Regions from separate parts of the Metabacillus indicus genome, predicted to be linked through region 1. Evidence: a T-box and tRNA genes for the amino acid it is inferred to sense, from the RefSeq annotation. Region 1 holds a T-box; the other regions hold tRNA genes.

Evidence for each region. The T-box of region 1 lies ahead of leuS (leucine--tRNA ligase). A T-box ahead of a tRNA ligase gene usually reads a tRNA of that ligase, here a tRNA-Leu.
Region 2: it encodes a tRNA-Leu, which carries the amino acid that the T-box ahead of leuS (leucine--tRNA ligase) is inferred to sense. The anticodon was not compared.
Region 3: it encodes a tRNA-Leu, which carries the amino acid that the T-box ahead of leuS (leucine--tRNA ligase) is inferred to sense. The anticodon was not compared.

Annotation. Positions count from the first base shown of each region.
Region 1 is NZ_CP176757.1:3,173,567-3,179,890, reverse strand. Features, by position in the region: gene ACK1LH_RS16290 (ABC transporter permease) at 1-1,000, shown strand, start outside; gene ACK1LH_RS16285 (hypothetical protein) at 1,052-1,456, shown strand; gene ACK1LH_RS16280 (MDR family MFS transporter) at 1,612-2,799, shown strand; gene ACK1LH_RS16275 (DUF4257 domain-containing protein) at 3,135-3,458, shown strand; T-box leader at 3,611-3,837, shown strand; gene leuS (leucine--tRNA ligase) at 3,935-6,324, shown strand, end outside.
Region 2 is NZ_CP176757.1:229,461-235,784, reverse strand. Features, by position in the region: rRNA gene ACK1LH_RS01405 (16S ribosomal RNA) at 1-1,170, opposite strand, end outside; tRNA gene ACK1LH_RS01400 (tRNA-Gly) at 1,266-1,339, opposite strand; tRNA gene ACK1LH_RS01395 (tRNA-Pro) at 1,362-1,438, opposite strand; tRNA gene ACK1LH_RS01390 (tRNA-Arg) at 1,444-1,520, opposite strand; tRNA gene ACK1LH_RS01385 (tRNA-Leu) at 1,608-1,693, opposite strand; tRNA gene ACK1LH_RS01380 (tRNA-Leu) at 1,709-1,792, opposite strand; tRNA gene ACK1LH_RS01375 (tRNA-Lys) at 1,803-1,878, opposite strand; tRNA gene ACK1LH_RS01370 (tRNA-Gln) at 1,906-1,980, opposite strand; tRNA gene ACK1LH_RS01365 (tRNA-Asp) at 1,988-2,063, opposite strand; tRNA gene ACK1LH_RS01360 (tRNA-Val) at 2,067-2,142, opposite strand; tRNA gene ACK1LH_RS01355 (tRNA-Glu) at 2,163-2,234, opposite strand; tRNA gene ACK1LH_RS01350 (tRNA-Ser) at 2,253-2,343, opposite strand; tRNA gene ACK1LH_RS01345 (tRNA-Asn) at 2,350-2,424, opposite strand; gene ACK1LH_RS01340 (SprT family protein) at 2,572-3,018, opposite strand; gene cmpA (cortex morphogenetic protein CmpA) at 3,123-3,236, shown strand; gene ACK1LH_RS01330 (Tex family protein) at 3,250-5,412, opposite strand; gene ACK1LH_RS01325 (PP2C family serine/threonine-protein phosphatase) at 5,557-6,156, opposite strand; gene sigB (RNA polymerase sigma factor SigB) at 6,156-6,324, opposite strand, start outside.
Region 3 is NZ_CP176757.1:613,802-620,125, reverse strand. Features, by position in the region: gene ACK1LH_RS03280 (carbohydrate ABC transporter permease) at 1-450, opposite strand, end outside; gene ACK1LH_RS03275 (cupin domain-containing protein) at 771-1,586, opposite strand; gene ACK1LH_RS03270 (hypothetical protein) at 1,813-2,484, shown strand; gene ACK1LH_RS03265 (hypothetical protein) at 2,963-3,733, shown strand; gene ACK1LH_RS03260 (hypothetical protein) at 3,797-4,216, shown strand; tRNA gene ACK1LH_RS03255 (tRNA-Leu) at 4,550-4,630, opposite strand; tRNA gene ACK1LH_RS03250 (tRNA-Leu) at 4,665-4,750, opposite strand; tRNA gene ACK1LH_RS03245 (tRNA-Cys) at 4,772-4,845, opposite strand; tRNA gene ACK1LH_RS03240 (tRNA-Gly) at 4,855-4,929, opposite strand; tRNA gene ACK1LH_RS03235 (tRNA-Gln) at 4,988-5,062, opposite strand; tRNA gene ACK1LH_RS03230 (tRNA-His) at 5,096-5,168, opposite strand; tRNA gene ACK1LH_RS03225 (tRNA-Trp) at 5,196-5,269, opposite strand; tRNA gene ACK1LH_RS03220 (tRNA-Tyr) at 5,287-5,371, opposite strand; tRNA gene ACK1LH_RS03215 (tRNA-Thr) at 5,381-5,456, opposite strand; tRNA gene ACK1LH_RS03210 (tRNA-Phe) at 5,470-5,545, opposite strand; tRNA gene ACK1LH_RS03205 (tRNA-Asp) at 5,556-5,631, opposite strand; tRNA gene ACK1LH_RS03200 (tRNA-Met) at 5,635-5,711, opposite strand; tRNA gene ACK1LH_RS03195 (tRNA-Val) at 5,794-5,869, opposite strand; tRNA gene ACK1LH_RS03190 (tRNA-Glu) at 5,885-5,959, opposite strand; tRNA gene ACK1LH_RS03185 (tRNA-Ser) at 5,969-6,058, opposite strand; tRNA gene ACK1LH_RS03180 (tRNA-Asn) at 6,063-6,137, opposite strand; rRNA gene rrf (5S ribosomal RNA) at 6,154-6,269, opposite strand.

The DNA.
Region 1 (6,324 bases):
AACATCCGATTTCGCACCTTTGCTGCTTACAAGTATGGAAAATGAATTTAAGGCAAATTTGAAGCTTGATTCAGGAAAAGCACCGGAAAATGACCGGGAAGTCATCGTCGGCCATCATTTTGCTACTTCGCTTCTGACGGATGCGGAGAGAAAGAAGCGCGATGAACAGGCTCAGAATTCAGAGACAGCTGCAGAAGAACCGGAAGGCTATCAGGGTGAATTGATCGGTAAAGAGATTGTCCTGACACAGACCGAGCAGATTGACGGCAAATCGGAAACGAAAAGCTGGACGTTTACAATCTCCGGTATTACAAAAGCTCCTGCAAAGGATTATTTACAGGATGCCACCGTCTACATCAGTGATGATTGGAAAGAAGACATGCAGGCCTTTGCCGCAAAAGCTGATGGTGCAGATGAAATTGAGACGCAGGATTATAATGAAATCAAGGTTTATACGTCAAGTGTTGAAGATGTGAAAGGCGTGACAGATTCCTTAAAGGATAAAGGATACTTAGTGTACTCCATAACAGAAGAGCTTGAAAACATGAACTTATTCTTTAATGCCTTTAAAGCAGGACTGATTTTTGTAGGAACTGTAGCCGTTCTGATTGCATCGATCGGTATTTTTAATACGATGACGATGGCTGTAACAGAACGTACACAGGAAATCGGGATTATGAAGGCAATCGGGGCTCAGCCTGGCGTGATCCGCAGAATCTTTCTTCTTGAGAGTGCGTTTATCGGCCTGCTCGGAGCATTGCTCGGTGTGATTATTGCCTACGCCGTCAGCTTTGCGGCAAACTTTGCCATTCCGCTCGTGCTTGGAGCCGTTTCTGAGGGAAGCATGGAAGGTGTGGACTTTACGTTCTCCTACATTCCTCTCAGTCTTGTCCTGATTGCGGGCGGCATCAGTCTCGGAGTGGCCTTGATTTCAGGATTGCGTCCGGCCGTGAAGGCGACGAATATCAATGTTCTCTCCGCGCTCAGACGAGAGCTTTAAAGGCATTCAATGCCTGCTGTTTGCAAATTATGACCTGCGGAGGGATGGCATTTGAAAAGCTGGTTTGTCAATTTGATGATCGCATTGCTTTTGGTGATTTTATTTGTTCTGCCTGTAAGAGGTATGTTCAGCAGTGCAATCACCATTACGATTACAAATCAATCGGAACATCAGCTGGATGAAATGGAGATCAGCTATTTTTATAATGAGGAAAAAATTTTGATTCCGTCATTGGAACCGAAAGAAACCTATCAGCTGAAAATCACGCCGAGCGAAAAGTTCAGTGAAAGTTCTATTAACCTTTTTTACAGAGACAAAAACGGAAAACAGCTTGAGGAAACGATTGTCGGCTATTTTGAAAAAGGATATCAGGGTTCTGCAGAAGTGACAGCACTGAGCATGCAATCCAGTGGTGAAATTATATTTGAAACAGAAGAAGATCTGTCTTTGTATTAACAATGTTGCAAGCATCCAGGCACGGCAAATCAGTCCGGTATTTCCCGGTTGCAATCTCCAGATAAAAGGACTACAATCTTCTATGGATTTAAAAAAACGCGAAGGCAGCTCTTGCCTTCGTGCTTTTTTGTGAGTTTTTTAAGGAGGTTTTCGCGATGCCGCGTTCTTTATGGCTGCTTGTAACAGGAATGCTGATTAACGTAACAGGTTCTTCGTTTCTGTGGCCTTTAAATACAATTTACATTCATGATCATCTTGGTAAATCGCTGACAGTTGCCGGGATTGTCCTGATGCTGAATTCTGCCGCAAGTGTAGCGGGCAACCTGATCGGCGGGGTTCTTTTTGACCGGTACGGGGGCTACCGTTCCATCTTGAGCGGGATTGTGCTTACGTTCACAGCTATTTTAGGTCTTGTTTTCTTTAATGACTGGCCTTGGTATATTGTCTTTTTGACGCTCGTCGGGTTTGGCTCCGGAATTGTGTTTCCATCTATGTATGCACTTGCCGGAACGGTTTGGCCTGAGGGAGGGCGAAAAGCGTTTAACGCGATTTATGTTTCTCAAAATGCGGGAGTTGCGATTGGGGCTGCGCTTGGCGGACTGATTGCGGGGTATTCATTTCAGCTGATCTTTATTGCAAATGCAGCACTGTATGCTGTTTTTTTCTTGCTGGCATGTTTCGGTTATCGAAAGATTGCGTCTGCTCCATCTGCCCAATCGTCCCTTTTGCAGGAATCATCCAAGCTGCAGAACCGCGATAAATTTACAGCACTGATCATTCTTTGCTCCGGCTATTTGCTGTGCTGGGTCGCGTATGTTCAGTGGCAGTCAACGATTGCCGCCCACACACAGGAGCTGAACATCCCGCTTACTCAGTACAGCTTGATCTGGACGGTAAACGGGGCGTTGATTGTTTTCGGCCAGCCGCTTGTGAATACATTTGTAAAATATGCTGCCAAATCAATTAAAAAGCAGATGATGATCGGCTTTTGCATCTTTATTTTCTCCTTTGTCATGGTCTCCTTTGCCGGTGACTTCAGCGGATTTATGACAGCTATGATCATATTAACAATTGGAGAAATGCTCGTATGGCCGGCGGTTCCGACCATTGCCAATGATCTTGCTCCAAAAGGCCGTGAAGGATTTTATCAGGGCTTCGTCAACAGTACAGCTACAGGCGGAAGAATGATCGGTCCGCTGCTTGGAGGCGTACTGGTTGATCTTTATGGCATGAGCATGCTGTTTGCTGTTCTGATTGGATTGCTGTTTATCGCCATGTTCACGACATCCGTTTACGATAAGAAAATCAAAGAGAAGCATCCTGCACCCGCAGTGAGTGCGTGATAACAGATGGCACACCTTTTAAATGGTGTGCTTTTTTCGGTCAAATGGACAAGTATTTGGAAGAGTGAGGAAAATAAAGAGGCGTACTCTCCAGAAATGCATGGTACTAATCACTTAGGCGCCGGACCGAAAAAGTGTTCGGTCTAGTGAAATAGTACGAATGAAAGTTTACTGAAAATTCCTTCTATTTAATCAAGATTGTTCCAACGGTATTCACATATAATGGAAGTAAAACAAGCTTCTGGTTTTATTGATTTGTACAAGCAAAGAGAAGCAATATATCTTGTACCTGAAGTCGCGTGCCGAATTTATTACGGCTTTAGGAAGGTGATCTTATGCTGCAGACTGTACTTGTAGCGTCATTGATTGGGGGGTTAATGGGACTGCTTGGACATGTTAAAAAGAAAGGAAGGATGGAAAAGCCAAGAATGACCAAGCGTTTTATCTACCTCGGTTTCTGGGAGGATATCGCAATGGGCACGACCGCATCGATCCTGCTCGTTTTATCTACAGAACCTTCATCCTCATTTCAGCTTGTCGTGCTTTCTATTATCGCTGGTTACAGCGGGGAGGCCGTACTTCGGAGTTTTGACTTTGTCAGACAGCAGCAGGACAGCATTGAACAGCCTGTAAAAGACAATGAGCGCCAAGCGAAATAATCTCCAAATCATCTCACACCTTATCTCTCAACAGCCTACACTTCTATTAAAAAGCATGATTTTCCCGCATTCCTGCCCATTTCATAAGTTTTTACAGCGAACAGCTTGCAACCGTGGTTTAAATTCTATAAAATACATGTATAACTTTATGATTTTGAACGGTGATAAGGATTAGTAACAGACTGCGGATGCTCAGAGAATTGACGGACGGTGAGAGTCAATCATCCAATGCCTGCGAACTCGCCTTTGAGTTACGGATGCGAACTGCAGGGCAGCCTGCACGGTAATGTCTGTCGTGATCCACGTTACGGATATCAAGTGAGTGCCGTATGGCGCTAAATTGGGTGGTACCGCGGGAAATAAACCTCTCGTCCCTTTCAGGGACGGGAGGTTTTTTCTGTTTTTTCCGTTTAACAATCCAAAACCCGTTCAAACTGAATTAGTAGAAACAGCGCACCAATCAGAGGAGGATAATGATGAATTACAAGCACGAAAAAATCGAGAAGAAATGGCAGAACTACTGGCTTGAAAATAAGACGTTCAAAACAACGGAAGATGCCGGCAAGCCTAAATTTTACGCACTTGACATGTTTCCGTATCCATCAGGAGCGGGACTGCATGTAGGACATCCGGAAGGTTTTACGGCAACTGATATTCTTTCCCGCGTAAAACGCATGCAGGGATATAACGTCCTTCATCCGATGGGATGGGATGCATTCGGTCTTCCTGCTGAGCAGTACGCGCTTGATACTGGGAATGACCCTGCAGAGTTTACAGCCAAAAACATTGATACGTTCCGCCGTCAGATTCAAAGCCTCGGATTTTCATATGACTGGGACCGTGAAATTAATACGACAGATCCTGAATACTACAAGTGGACACAATGGATTTTCCTTCAGTTATATAAAAAAGGTCTTGCTTATGTTGATGAGGTAGCGGTCAACTGGTGTCCTGCACTTGGAACCGTCCTTGCAAATGAAGAAATCATCGACGGAAAGAGCGAGCGCGGAGGCCATCCTGTTGAACGCCGCCCGATGAAACAATGGATGCTGAAAATCACGGCATATGCAGACCGCTTAATTGAGGACCTTGAAGAAGTTGACTGGCCTGAGAGCATCAAGGAAATGCAGCGCAACTGGATCGGCCGTTCTGAAGGAGCGCACGTTCAGTTTACCGTTGACGGACATGAAGAATCCTTTACTGTTTTCACAACACGTCCGGATACGCTCTTTGGGGCGACGTATGCAGTCCTTGCTCCCGAGCATGCTTTAGTTGATAAAATTACAACAGAAGACCAAAAGGATGCTGTAGCAGCTTATCTTGATAAAGTAAAAAGCAAGAGTGATCTTGAACGGACAGATCTTGCGAAAGAAAAAACAGGAGTATTCACAGGTGCGTTTGCTGTTAACCCTGCAAACGGCGAAAAAATGCCGATCTGGATTGCAGACTACGTTCTTGTAAGCTACGGAACTGGCGCCATTATGGCTGTTCCTGCACACGACGAGCGAGACTATGAATTTGCAAAAATGTTCGACCTGCCGATCAAAGAGGTTGTTGAAGGCGGCAATGTTGAAAATGAAGCTTATACAGGCGACGGACAGCATGTGAACTCTGATTTCCTTAACGGCTTAAATAAAGAAGAAGCCATTGAAAACATGATTGCATGGCTTGAAACAAACAAAAAGGGCGAAAAGAAAACGACTTACCGTCTTCGTGACTGGCTGTTCTCCCGCCAGCGCTACTGGGGTGAGCCGATTCCGATTATTCATTGGGAAGACGGCACAATGTCAGCAGTACCTGAGGAAGAGCTTCCACTGACTCTGCCGAAAACGACAGAAATCCGTCCTTCTGGCACAGGTGAATCTCCGCTTGCCGTTATTGAAGAGTGGGTAAACGTAACAGACCCTGCAACAGGCAAAAAAGGCAGACGCGAGACAAACACAATGCCGCAATGGGCCGGCAGCTGCTGGTACTACCTGCGCTATATTGATCCAAAAAACGCTGAGCACCTTGCAGATCCTGAAAAAATTAAGCAGTGGCTGCCTGTTGACACATACATCGGCGGTGCGGAACATGCGGTTCTTCATTTGCTGTATGCGCGTTTCTGGCATAAAGTGCTGTATGATCTTGGCATTGTTCCTACAAAAGAGCCGTTCCAGAAATTGTTTAACCAGGGAATGATTCTTGGGGAAAACAACGAAAAAATGAGTAAATCCAAAGGCAATGTTGTCAATCCGGATGATATCGTTGCAAGCCACGGTGCAGATACGCTCCGCCTTTACGAAATGTTTATGGGACCTCTTGAGGCTTCTATCGCCTGGTCTGAAAAAGGACTTGACGGAGCCCGCCGTTTCCTTGACCGTGTATGGCGTCTGTTCGTAGAAGATAACGGAGCTCTTAATGCGAAAGTGACAGACAGCCCATCTGACAGCTTAGAGCGTGTGTATCATCAAACCGTTAAAAAAGTAACAGAGGATTACGAAGGATTGCGTTTCAACACAGCGATCTCCCAGCTGATGGTTTTCATTAATGAGGCGTATAAAGCAACAGTTCTTCCGAAGTCATATATGGAAGGCTTCGTTAAATTGCTTTCACCGGTAGCTCCTCACCTTGCAGAGGAATTATGGGAAAAGCTCGGCCACGAAGGAACAGTCTCCTATGAAACATGGCCTGCATACGACGAAGGCAAATTAGTTGAGGACGAAGTGGAAATCGTTGTTCAGGTAAACGGGAAAGTAAAAGCGAAACTCCACGTTCCAAAAGACGCAACACGCGAAGAAATGCAGGAGCTTGCTCTTTCAGATGTTGACGTGAAAGAACAGGTTGACGGAAAAACAATACGCAAAATCATTGCCGTTCCTGGAAA
Region 2 (6,324 bases), 1.2 Mb from region 1:
CGGTTTGTCACCGGCAGTCACCTTAGAGTGCCCAACTGAATGCTGGCAACTAAGATCAAGGGTTGCGCTCGTTGCGGGACTTAACCCAACATCTCACGACACGAGCTGACGACAACCATGCACCACCTGTCACTTTGTCCCCCGAAGGGGAACCTTCTATCTCTAGAAGTGGCAAAGGATGTCAAGACCTGGTAAGGTTCTTCGCGTTGCTTCGAATTAAACCACATGCTCCACCGCTTGTGCGGGCCCCCGTCAATTCCTTTGAGTTTCAGTCTTGCGACCGTACTCCCCAGGCGGAGTGCTTAATGCGTTAGCTGCAGCACTAAAGGGCGGAAACCCTCTAACACTTAGCACTCATCGTTTACGGCGTGGACTACCAGGGTATCTAATCCTGTTCGCTCCCCACGCTTTCGCGCCTCAGCGTCAGTTACAGACCAGAGAGTCGCCTTCGCCACTGGTGTTCCTCCACATCTCTACGCATTTCACCGCTACACGTGGAATTCCACTCTCCTCTTCTGCACTCAAGTTTCCCAGTTTCCAATGACCCTCCCCGGTTGAGCCGGGGGCTTTCACATCAGACTTAAGAAACCGCCTGCGCGCGCTTTACGCCCAATAATTCCGGACAACGCTTGCCACCTACGTATTACCGCGGCTGCTGGCACGTAGTTAGCCGTGGCTTTCTGGTCAGGTACCGTCAAGGTGCCGGCAGTTACTCCGGCACTTGTTCTTCCCTGACAACAGAGTTTTACGATCCGAAAACCTTCATCACTCACGCGGCGTTGCTCCGTCAGACTTTCGTCCATTGCGGAAGATTCCCTACTGCTGCCTCCCGTAGGAGTCTGGGCCGTGTCTCAGTCCCAGTGTGGCCGATCACCCTCTCAGGTCGGCTACGCATCGTCGCCTTGGTGAGCCATTACCTCACCAACTAGCTAATGCGCCGCGGGCCCATCTGTAAGTGACAGCCGAAACCGTCTTTGAATGTCAAACCATGCGGTTTGACATAGTATCCGGTATTAGCTCCGGTTTCCCGGAGTTATCCCAGTCTTACAGGCAGGTTGCCCACGTGTTACTCACCCGTCCGCCGCTGACCTCCGAAGAGGTCCGCTCGACTTGCATGTATTAGGCACGCCGCCAGCGTTCGTCCTGAGCCAGGATCAAACTCTCCGAAGAAAATTTGTGACTCATAAATGTTGCTGACTTAAAAATTTAAAACGTTTGGTACGCTTTTGGTTTTGTTTAGTTTTCAAAGATCATTTTTTAAAGATTGGAGCGGGTGATGGGAATCGAACCCACGACATTAGCTTGGAAGGCTAGAGTTTTACCATTAAACTACACCCGCATATAAAGTTATGAAAATTACCTGGTCGGGAAGACAGGATTCGAACCTGCGACCCCTTGGTCCCAAACCAAGTGCTCTACCAAGCTGAGCTACTTCCCGTAATATGGCGCGCCCGACAGGAGTCGAACCCATAACCTTTTGATCCGTAGTCAAACGCTCTATCCAATTGAGCTACGGGCGCACATGATAATTTGTGAAGCGACTTAAATATAATACCAAGATGTGATGTTTATGTCAACAACTTTTTTAAGTTTTTTTAAAGCTCTTTTGGTGCGGCCGAGAAGAGTCGAACTTCCACGGGGTTACCCCCACTAGGCCCTCAACCTAGCGCGTCTGCCATTCCGCCACGACCGCGAAAAGAATAATGTATGGTGCGGGTGAAGGGACTCGAACCCCCACGTCAAAGACACTAGATCCTAAGTCTAGCGCGTCTGCCAATTCCGCCACACCCGCATACATTAGATGGTGTGCCATGAAGGACTCGAACCTTCGACCCTCTGATTAAAAGTCAGATGCTCTACCGACTGAGCTAATGGCACAAATATATTCATTTTTCAAAATGAAAATGGCTGGGCTAGCTGGATTCGAACCAGCGCATGACGGAGTCAAAGTCCGTTGCCTTACCGCTTGGCTATAGCCCAATAAAAATGGCGGTCCCGACCGGGATCGAACCGGCGATCTCCTGCGTGACAGGCAGGCATGTTAACCGCTACACCACGGGACCAGATGGTGGAGGATGACGGGCTCGAACCGCCGACCCTCTGCTTGTAAGGCAGATGCTCTCCCAGCTGAGCTAATCCTCCGTATTCATTTGTGAAAATGATGACCCGTACGGGATTCGAACCCGTGTTACCGCCGTGAAAGGGCGGTGTCTTAACCGCTTGACCAACGGGCCAGAGACAATAAAAAATAATGGCGGAGAAGGAGGGATTTGAACCCTCGCGCCGCTTACGCGACCTACACCCTTAGCAGGGGCGCCTCTTCAGCCACTTGAGTACTTCCCCATATTATGGCTCCGCAGGTAGGACTCGAACCTACGACCGATCGGTTAACAGCCGATAGCTCTACCACTGAGCTACTGCGGAATAAGATATTGCTGACAGACTTTCTTAATTATATGAAGGTTTGGACAAACTGTCAAGCCTTCTTTTTAGTCTTGTTTTGCGTCTCTTACGACGGCTTTTATAATTTAACACAGCTCCACGCAGAGCGTCAACCCTTTTTATAAAATTCTATGAAACAAGTTTGATTTTCCCTCCGCATTTGCCGCACACGTATTTTGATGTATCCATCTTCCTGCGGCGATTGTAGATAAACCGGCACTCTGTACATTGATACTGAACGATTTTCCTTGTTCTTGCAGGAGGCTCGATCGGCGTGCAGAACCTTGGTGCACCTACTTGTGAAAGCAGCGCCCTGAATTCAGGATCACGGTGCTTATACCCTCTCCCTTCTATATGAAGGTGGTAATGGCACAGCTCATGCTTGATAATCCCGATCACTTCATCGAGTCCCTGAGAAAGATATTTTGGGTTCACTTCGATATTGTGGCTTTTTAGCAGATACCTTCCTCCCGTCGTCCGCAGCCTGCTGTTGAAAACCGCTTTATGTTTGAATGGTTTTCTGAAGTATTCTGCAGAAAGCGATTCTGTCAGTTCCTGAAGTTTGCGTTCATTCATTCCAAAGCACCCCGCATAGTTTGTTTCTCCGAACAGGACATCCCGAGCCCGCATAAAGTAAGTCATACACATACTCCATTATAAACAATAAGGAGGAACGAGCAATGCCATCATGGTTAAAAAACCAAATGCAGCGTGCGTTTTATGAAAAGGACCGTTATCAAATCAAAATGCTGAACCAGTGCTGGTATTTTTATAGAAAAAAACACTGCTCGTAAGCAGTGTTTTTCATCAGTTTCCAACCATCGTGAGTGCAACCCGGCCTTTTTGCCTGTCGACTGAGTCTACCCATACAGTTACAACATCTCCGACTGAGACAACATCAAGCGGATGCTTAACGTAAGAATTTTTCAGCTTGGAGATATGGACAAGCCCATCCTGTTTCACTCCTATATCAACGAACGCTCCGAAGTCTACTACGTTTCGGACCGTTCCCTGAAGCTCCATGCCTGTTTCAAGGTCTTCCAGTTTCAGAACGCCTTTTTTAAGCAGCGGTTTAGCCACTTCATCCCGCGGATCGCGCCCCGGGCGCACAAGAGAATCGCAAATATCTTTTAAGGTCAGTTCTCCCATGCCGATTTTCTCTGCAGCTTCCTTTAGGTTGAGACTGCTTATCCCTTCTCTAAGCTTGTCTGACCCAAGGTCTTTCAGGCTCAAGCCAAGCATACGGAGCAGCTCTTCTGTTTCTTTGTAGCTTTCAGGATGGATTCCGGTAGAATCAAGAGGATGTTTGCCCCCGGAAATTCTCAAGAACCCTATGCACTGCTCATATGTTTTAGCTCCAAGACGAGGGATCTTTTTCAATTGCTTCCGGTCATCAAACTTCCCGATTTCATCACGCTGTTTGACAATGTTCTGCGCCACGGACTTGCTTAGACCCGCCACGTACTGAAGCAAAGAAGATGAAGCTGTGTTCACGTTAACTCCAACTTGGTTTACCACGGTTTCAACAACAAATGTCAGAGATTCATTCAATTTTTTTTGTGCAACGTCATGCTGATACTGCCCGACTCCAACCGACTTAGGGTCGATTTTAACCAGTTCGGCGAGCGGATCCTGAAGCCTTCTCGCTATGGAGACGGCACTCCGTTCTTCAACCTGAAAGTCAGGAAACTCTTCCCGTGCCAGATCAGATGCAGAGTAAACACTTGCACCCGCTTCGTTTACAATAATGTACGAGAGGTCTGCCTTCAGTTCTTCAATCAAGTCTGCCACGAATTGTTCGGTTTCCCTTGATGCCGTTCCGTTTCCAATGGCAATTAATTCAACTTTAAATCGTTTGATGATATCCGAAAGCTTTTGTTTTGCTTCTCTTGATTTATTTACAGGCGGGTGGGGATAGATCACCCCGATTTCAAGGACCTTCCCTGTTTCATCTACTGCAGCAAGCTTGCAGCCTGTCCGGTAGGCAGGATCGACTCCAAGGACGATTCTCCCCTTAAGAGGCGGCTGAAGCAGAAGATTCCTCAAATTTTCAGAGAAAATATGGATGGCCCGGTCATCTGCCTTTTCAGACAGTTCTTTCCGGATCTCCCTCTCGATGGAAGGCTCAATCAATCTCTTATAAGCATCTTCTATCGCTTCTATATACGTATCTTTTACAGCTGTGCGCGGGTTTTTAAGTTCCCGTTTTTGAAGCTGCATCAGAATTTCTTCCGCCGGCGCTTCAACCGTTACTCTCAAAACCCCTTCCTTTTCCCCGCGGTTCAGAGCAAGAACACGGTGGGGCACAATTTTCAGGATAGGCTCCTCGTACGTGTAATACATTTCATACACGTTCTTTTCGTCTTTCTCTTCATCCTTGGCTGATGCCGCGATTTTTCCTTTTCTGAACGTAAGATCGCGGATCCACTGGCGATGGGACGGCTCGTCTGAAATCCATTCGGCAAGAATGTCTTTCGCTCCGTCAATGGCATCCTGGGCTGTCAGCACTTCTTTTTCTTCATTTATAAACGCGGCCGCTTTTTCTTCAAGCGTGCCATTCGAAGGCTGTTCTTTCATCCAGGCTGCAAGAGGTTCAAGACCTTTTTCCTTCGCGACTGTCGCCTTCGTTCTGCGTTTTTGTTTGTAAGGCCGGTAGAGATCCTCCACTTTCTGCAGTTTGAGGGCTTCACTAATTTCTTTTTTCAGTTCAGGAGTGAGTTTGCCCTGTTCCTCAATCAGGCGGATAACCTCTTCTTTTCTGGCCTCAAGATTTTGGATGTACTGCCATTTTTCTGAGATGTCGCGGATCTGCACTTCATCAAGGGCACCTGTCTGTTCTTTCCGGTACCTCGCTATGAAAGGAACGGTATTTCCGCCTTCGAGCAATTCAATCACGTTCTGTATTTGCTTATATGTAATAGACAGCTCTTTGCTGATTGTCTGCATGATGCGTTCTGTTTTGTCTGCCATTCTGTTGCCTCCCCTTACATCGACTTAGAAACAGTTTACCAAAAGCCGGGCTATTTCAAAAATGACGAATGGCTCTTTATAGGAAAAATCGTGTTCCTGATCCGTTTTCAATCACTTTTTCAGCCAAACAAAAAAGCCCGCCAGCTAAAACAGCTGACCGACTACGTAGGTTAAATCATCCTGACGCGATTTCGTGTAAGGCTCCAGATGATTTGAGATATCTTCAATTGTCTGATGGTCCTTCAAAAGAGATTTTACTGCCGGAATGTTGAGTCCGTCTGAATGCAAAATGAATTTTGCTCCTGGCTCATAAGAGTACGTATGAACGCTGAACTTCTGAGGCTTGCCTGACATATAGCCAAGAACAGGCAGAGGATAGATATACTTCCCTGAAGGAGAATAAAGGACGAACCGGATATTCCCTACCGAACTGAATGTGAACGTATTCTGTCCAAAGTACGCCTTGAAAATAGCGACGGTTGCTCCGCGCTTGTTTTTCAGCACCTCATTTGATTTGGCAATCAGCAGTTCAACATCCTCTGCATGATATTCCTCAATGACTTCCTTAATGGCAGATGAGGATTCATACGCACGCTCGCCGCTCCCGAGACCATCGGCGACGGCGCAAATGAAATATTCCTCAGTTGCTTTTATTAAAAAACTGTCCCCGCATAGAGTTTTCCCTTCCTTTTGAATCTGGTAGGCGTATGCGTAGACATGGCTGTTTTGTTCCGTTTGATACATTACTGCATCCCCAGTGACATATCAGCAGAAAGTGCTTCTTTGAGCTTTGTAATAGCTCTTCTCTGAAGCCTTGAGACGTGCATTTGAGAAATGCCGAGGATCTCTCCCGCTTCCTTCTGGCTTTTATTCAGAATATATGTGTGGTGGATAATCTCTTTTTCACGGTCA
Region 3 (6,324 bases), 1.6 Mb from region 1:
GAAAAACTCAAGACCCGTCATATTTCCGAGTGATGCAAAACCTTTTACAAAAATGAACTGCCAGATAAATCCGAGCAACAATCCCCCGATGACGTTCGGAAGGAAAAAGACAGTCCGCAGAACATTCTTCGTTTTAAGCGCTGCATTCAGCATCAGTGCAAAAGCAAACCCAATCACATTACTGATAATAACAGCCGCAAACATAAACTTCGTTGTGAAAATGAAAGAATTAAAAAAGGCCGGATCGTTCGTAAAGATCTTCAGATAGTTCTCCAAACCTACCCACTCAACAGCCGAACTGACTCCATTCCATGAAGTAAACGAATAATAAAGCCCCATTAAGAACGGCAGTATCTGGATCACAAGGAAGAACAGCAGCGCCGGACCTACAAAGGCGGCATATCCAAGCAGGCTCTTCACCTTAAACTTCTTCTTAGGAACGGTCTGCATCTGAGCCTTCGTGCTCACAGGCCCCGTTTGAATTTTCGTTTCCAACCGTCTCACCACCCTTAGTTTGTAATCGCTTTCTTTTATTATAATGATAGCGCTTACTAAAAAGGGGATACTCAATTGACGAAGAAGGTGCACTATTTTGACTAGATGTGGGGAGAAAGGCTTGTCCTTTTTTTGTATGACAGTTCAAAAATCATATATATGCTTAAGAAATGCACAACAACAGCTGTAATAAATGTATTTTAGCAAAAAAAAGAACCTGGTGAGCTCCAGATTCTTCCTCATTGCTATACGAATACTCAAGGGTACAACAATCTCTATACGCTTTGTCCCCCCATTTTTTTGCTCTGCTGCAGAAGCTTCGACTCTCCCGTACGCTCCCACTCTTCCACTGTTTCATATGCTTTCTCAGGAGTGTACCCCTTCCCGACAAGCACGCCCATCAAAATAAACTCCTGAAGAATGTGAACCGCATTGATCCCTCTCTTCACATCCTCAAGCCCTTCCTTCACCAAAAACTCCGTGTGCTTTACCCACTCATCCGGAGTCTTGCCATCAATCACCGTTTTCCCGCCATTTTTGCCGTAGCCTTCTTCAGCAGCCTCCGCATCCGCTTTCGTCTCATGAACCGTACCAAACGGATGGTTAGGAGGAGCATAGATTGAATAAAGTTTCAGCGGAGACTTTCCTGTATTGGTGACATTGTGCCATGTTCCAGCAGGTATGAAGATCGCCGTATCATCAAAGACGTTCCTCATGAAAGGCAATTGATCCTTGCTCTTGCCCATTTGAACAATCCCCTGCCCCTCTTCAACCCGCAGGAACTGATCAACATCAGGATGCATCTCCAAACCGATATCCTCACCGGGATTGAGACTCATTAACGTAAGCTGCAGGTGAGTTCCTGTCCATAAGGCCGTACGGAAAGTATTGTTCTGCAGCGTCGCTTCATTAATATTAATAACAAACGGTTCTGGCCCATAATCCTTTAATGAGAGTCTGTACTCACTCATTTCAGAGGGGTAGCTGCCTGGATAATTCCAATAGACCGGTTCTCTGTAATAACTGTTCATCGGTGCATGAACCTGAGGATAATAAGGATTTGGATACCAGTGATTCGGATAATAATACATTCTTCTCCACCCTTTCAGCGCATATGAAAGCATTATATGCAGGGAGGTGGGCGGGGGTACTTGAACACTTCTATCAAAGAATTAACAAGTGTAAAAGGATATTATTCATGAAATATGAAAATGAAGTTTCAAGTCATGGCCTATTTGGTGGTAAAATTAACTTGTAAATATTTTCTATAGATAATTGTTGTAGTTTAATATTAAAGATTGGAGAGAAAAGAGATTTATGGAAAAAATCAGAAGGATTTCTTTAGCTGGTATTATTGTTTTCGTTTTAGCAACTTTCATTTTATTTGTTGGTCTTAAAGATTATCAACAACAAGGAATAAATATTAATGCTAAATATGATATTCAGCAAAATTTAGCAAATTTATCATTATCATTAGAAATGACTTCTATAAGTATTAAAAAAGTTCAATTTAAATTAGAAAATGAGCCGACAAAAAAAGAGATAATTCAAAGAGAGATTGATTCCAAGTTACGTGAAATGCAAATTGAAAAGTTATCTATTATTGATAAAATAACCAAACAAAGAAAAGAAGAATTAGATTCTAGAATATTTAACTTACTTTCATATGTATCCTTAGCTATAACCATCTTTATTTTTGGAGTGTCTCTTTTTTGGCGTAAAAAAGATGTTATACACATGGGGAAACAACAAGAGGCTATACTAACTAAATTGAATAAACAAAATCAAATTATAGAAGAAGTAAAAGAATCCTTACATTTTCATCATAAGACTTTAGATAAGGAGAACCACCTGTTAAAAGAGGCATTTAATAAACAAATCGAGTACAGTGAAATCTTGACTGGGAAGATTGATATATTTTTGAAACTAAATGAAGAAACTAATAAACAGGTGGCAGTTGTAAAAGAAGATGATAATTGTAGTTCTTAAATTAGCAGTACAAACTTGTGCCTTAGTTTTGTAAAAGCCCACTCGAGTAAGTACCAATAAAAATAAACCAGTGTTGATTCTATATATTAATAAATAGAATCAACACTGGTTTATTTTTAACTTCCTATTAAGAGAAAAAACTTATTACGATCAAGCTTCGCTTGTCGCATGGCAATGGCTTTGCCTTTAACCATATCAGTCTTAATTTTGCACATAAAATATTATCACTCATAAAGAAAAAGATTAATGCAACGGAAGCTCTTTAGAAAAACCATATAATAAAATGAGAATTTTATCTTATTGAACTAACAGGGCAGAATAATTGAAGAATACACATCTTATTTATCAGCGATTAATCTTGATCGTCTAATAAGTATCTTTAAAAGTTTGACCTTTTTTGACAAAATGAAGAACATTTGGTAAATTATAGATGGATAATTTTATTGAATATAGATAGGAAATAAAGGAGGAATAAATAATGTTTGCTGGATTTAATTTAAAGATGAATAGCGAGTTTCTTTCTTATAGTAATATAGGTAACACTATTTTAGAAGAGAATAAAGAACATATAGAAAAAGAATTTGATAGCTTTTTGCTCAGTGATGGAAGCATAGATGGAACAAAGATGCAAAACGATTGGTTTCCAGAAATAAATGCTGATGTTTTTATTTCTCACTCTCATGCAGATAAAGAGAAAGCTATTGCAGTGGCTGGTTGGCTATATGAAAAATTCGGTTTAACAGTTTTCATTGATTCTTGTGTGTGGGGATATGCTGCAAACCTTCTAAAAAAAATAGATGACATTTATTGTAAAAATAAAGACAGCAATACTTACAATTATGAAAAAAGAAATTTTTCAACAAGCCATGTTTATATGATGCTGTCAACGGCACTAACTAAGATGATAGATAAAACTGAATGTGTCCTTTTTTTAAATACTCCAAATTCCATTGTAACAAACGAGGTGATTAAACAAACAAAATCTCCTTGGATTTATTATGAATTAGCTATGACACAATCTATCAGAAAAAAGGACCCTATTAGATTCGGTTTAATAAAAAAAGGGTATTATCTTAAACATGCTCAAGTATTAGACATAAAGTATAAGCTGGATATAGGACATCTTTGTGAAATATCTCAAAATGACCTTCAAGAATGGGAAAAGGCTTATAATCCGAATGGTGATTCACATGCCTTAGATGTTTTGTATGAAAAACATGATTTAATTGATATTCAAGTCAAGATTTAATTGAGTATTTTCTAAAGAAAAGTACTGAATCATTAACTTGTTTATCAGTAGGAGGAATGTTGTATGGAAAGCAAAATACGTTATCTTGAAATGATCCAAAATGTAATAACGCGTATGGCATCTAATTCATTTTTATTAAAAGGTTGGACGGTTACCCTAGTAGTTGGATTACTTGCTTTCGCTAATATTGATGAAATGAATACGAAGTATATTATTTTAGCATTGGTACCTGTATTCTTCTTTTGGTTATTGGATGGATTTTTTATTCATCAAGAGTGGTTATTTAGGAAGCTGTATGAACATGCTGTTACTCTAAAAGAAACGGAAATAAATTTTTCGATGAGCACAAAACCTTTTGAAGGGAAAACAGGTAATTGGTTTAAAGCTATCATTTCAAAGACACTTTTAATATTCTACCTACCTGTTTTAATTGTAGTTGTCTTTGCTTTACTATCATTTCCAAATATTTCAATAAAACTATAGGGTTTTGGGTATGAAAATAGGAGTAAACAGCTCTATTCTATTACCATAATATATAATCTTCTTCAAATAGCTTTAGTGAAGGAGCTAAAGGACCACTAAGGTCCTTTTTTATTTTAAATTTCTCAAATAACAATCTTTGAAGAAAAATTCGTAAGCTTAATCATCCGTAATTTTCTTTTTAATAATTCGTGCTTCTTCATCTGAAAGTTTTTCTCTTCTACCCACACCAACCTCTTACGCACACGATATTATATTATTTATGTCGCGAAAATAAACGCAAAAAAAAGACTTCAACATAACCGTTGAAGTCTTGATTTCTATAGCTATTTTAGATACCGGTGGTCGGGGTCGAACCGACACTCCAGAGGAACACGATTTTGAGTCGTGCGCGTCTGCCAATTCCGCCACACCGGCAAATTGATCATTTTTTGAACTGGATACTGGTTGATGCCGAGGACCGGAATCGAACCGGTACGGTAGTCACCTACCGCAGGATTTTAAGTCCTGTGCGTCTGCCAGTTCCGCCACCCCGGCTAAGGGTGAGTTCATAAAAATTGGAGGCGACACCCGGATTTGAACCGGGGATAAAGGTTTTGCAGACCTCTGCCTTACCACTTGGCTATGCCGCCTTAAGATTCTGGAGCGGAAGACGGGATTCGAACCCGCGACCCCCACCTTGGCAAGGTGGTGTTCTACCACTGAACTACTTCCGCATTCGCCGTAATTGTATCTTATGCAGCTGGTGCACAAAGATGACTGTTAAAGTGAAAATGGCTGGGCTAGCTGGATTCGAACCAGCGCATGACGGAGTCAAAGTCCGTTGCCTTACCGCTTGGCTATAGCCCAAAACAAAAATAAAAACCCTATTAAGTAAAAAGGGGCGACTGATGGGAATCGAACCCACGAATGCCAGAGCCACAATCTGGTGCGTTAACCACTTCGCCACAGCCGCCATTATACTATATAAGATTAATTAAATTGGCAGGGGTAGTAGGACTCGAACCCACACCGGAGGTTTTGGAGACCTCTGTTCTACCTTTAAACTATACCCCTGTATTCTTTTTTAAAAATGGTGGAGGGGGACGGATTCGAACCGCCGAACCCTGAGGGAGCGGATTTACAGTCCGCCGCGTTTAGCCACTTCGCTACCCCTCCACATTTCAGTGGTGCCGGCAAGAGGACTTGAACCCCCAACCTACTGATTACAAGTCAGTTGCTCTACCAATTGAGCTACACCGGCATATAAGTGTAAATGGTGGCTTGGGACGGAATCGAACCGCCGACACAAGGATTTTCAGTCCTTTGCTCTACCGACTGAGCTACCAAGCCTTTATAAAAATGGCGGTCCCGACCGGGATCGAACCGGCGATCTCCTGCGTGACAGGCAGGCATGTTAACCGCTACACCACGGGACCATTTGGTTGCGGGGACAGGATTTGAACCTGCGACCTTCGGGTTATGAGCCCGACGAGCTACCAGACTGCTCCACCCCGCGATAATAATAAGGTAATTCTTTTTCGTCCCGATAAGTTGGTGTTAAACCTGCTTGACCGTTACGCTGCTGCTTTAAATTTTCATGGTGGAGGATGACGGGCTCGAACCGCCGACCCTCTGCTTGTAAGGCAGATGCTCTCCCAGCTGAGCTAATCCTCCGCAGTGAAAATATGTTGGTGACCCGTACGGGATTCGAACCCGTGTTACCGCCGTGAAAGGGCGGTGTCTTAACCGCTTGACCAACGGGCCATAAAGTTGTGGCGGAGAGCAAGGGATTCGAACCCTTGAGACGGGTTACCGCCTACACGATTTCCAATCGTGCTCCTTCGGCCACTCGGACAGCTCTCCAAAATGGCTCCGCAGGTAGGACTCGAACCTACGACCGATCGGTTAACAGCCGATAGCTCTACCACTGAGCTACTGCGGAATAATAATTTTCACCAGCCTGGCAACGTCCTACTCTCACAGGGGGAAACCCCCAACTACCATCGGCGCTAAAGAGCTTAACTTCCGTGTTCGGCATGGGAACGGGTGTGACCTCTTTGCCATCATCACCAGACATAGTGACAAAAATTATTATACTATGAAATCCGAAGATTTCAAGCTTTTTTTTT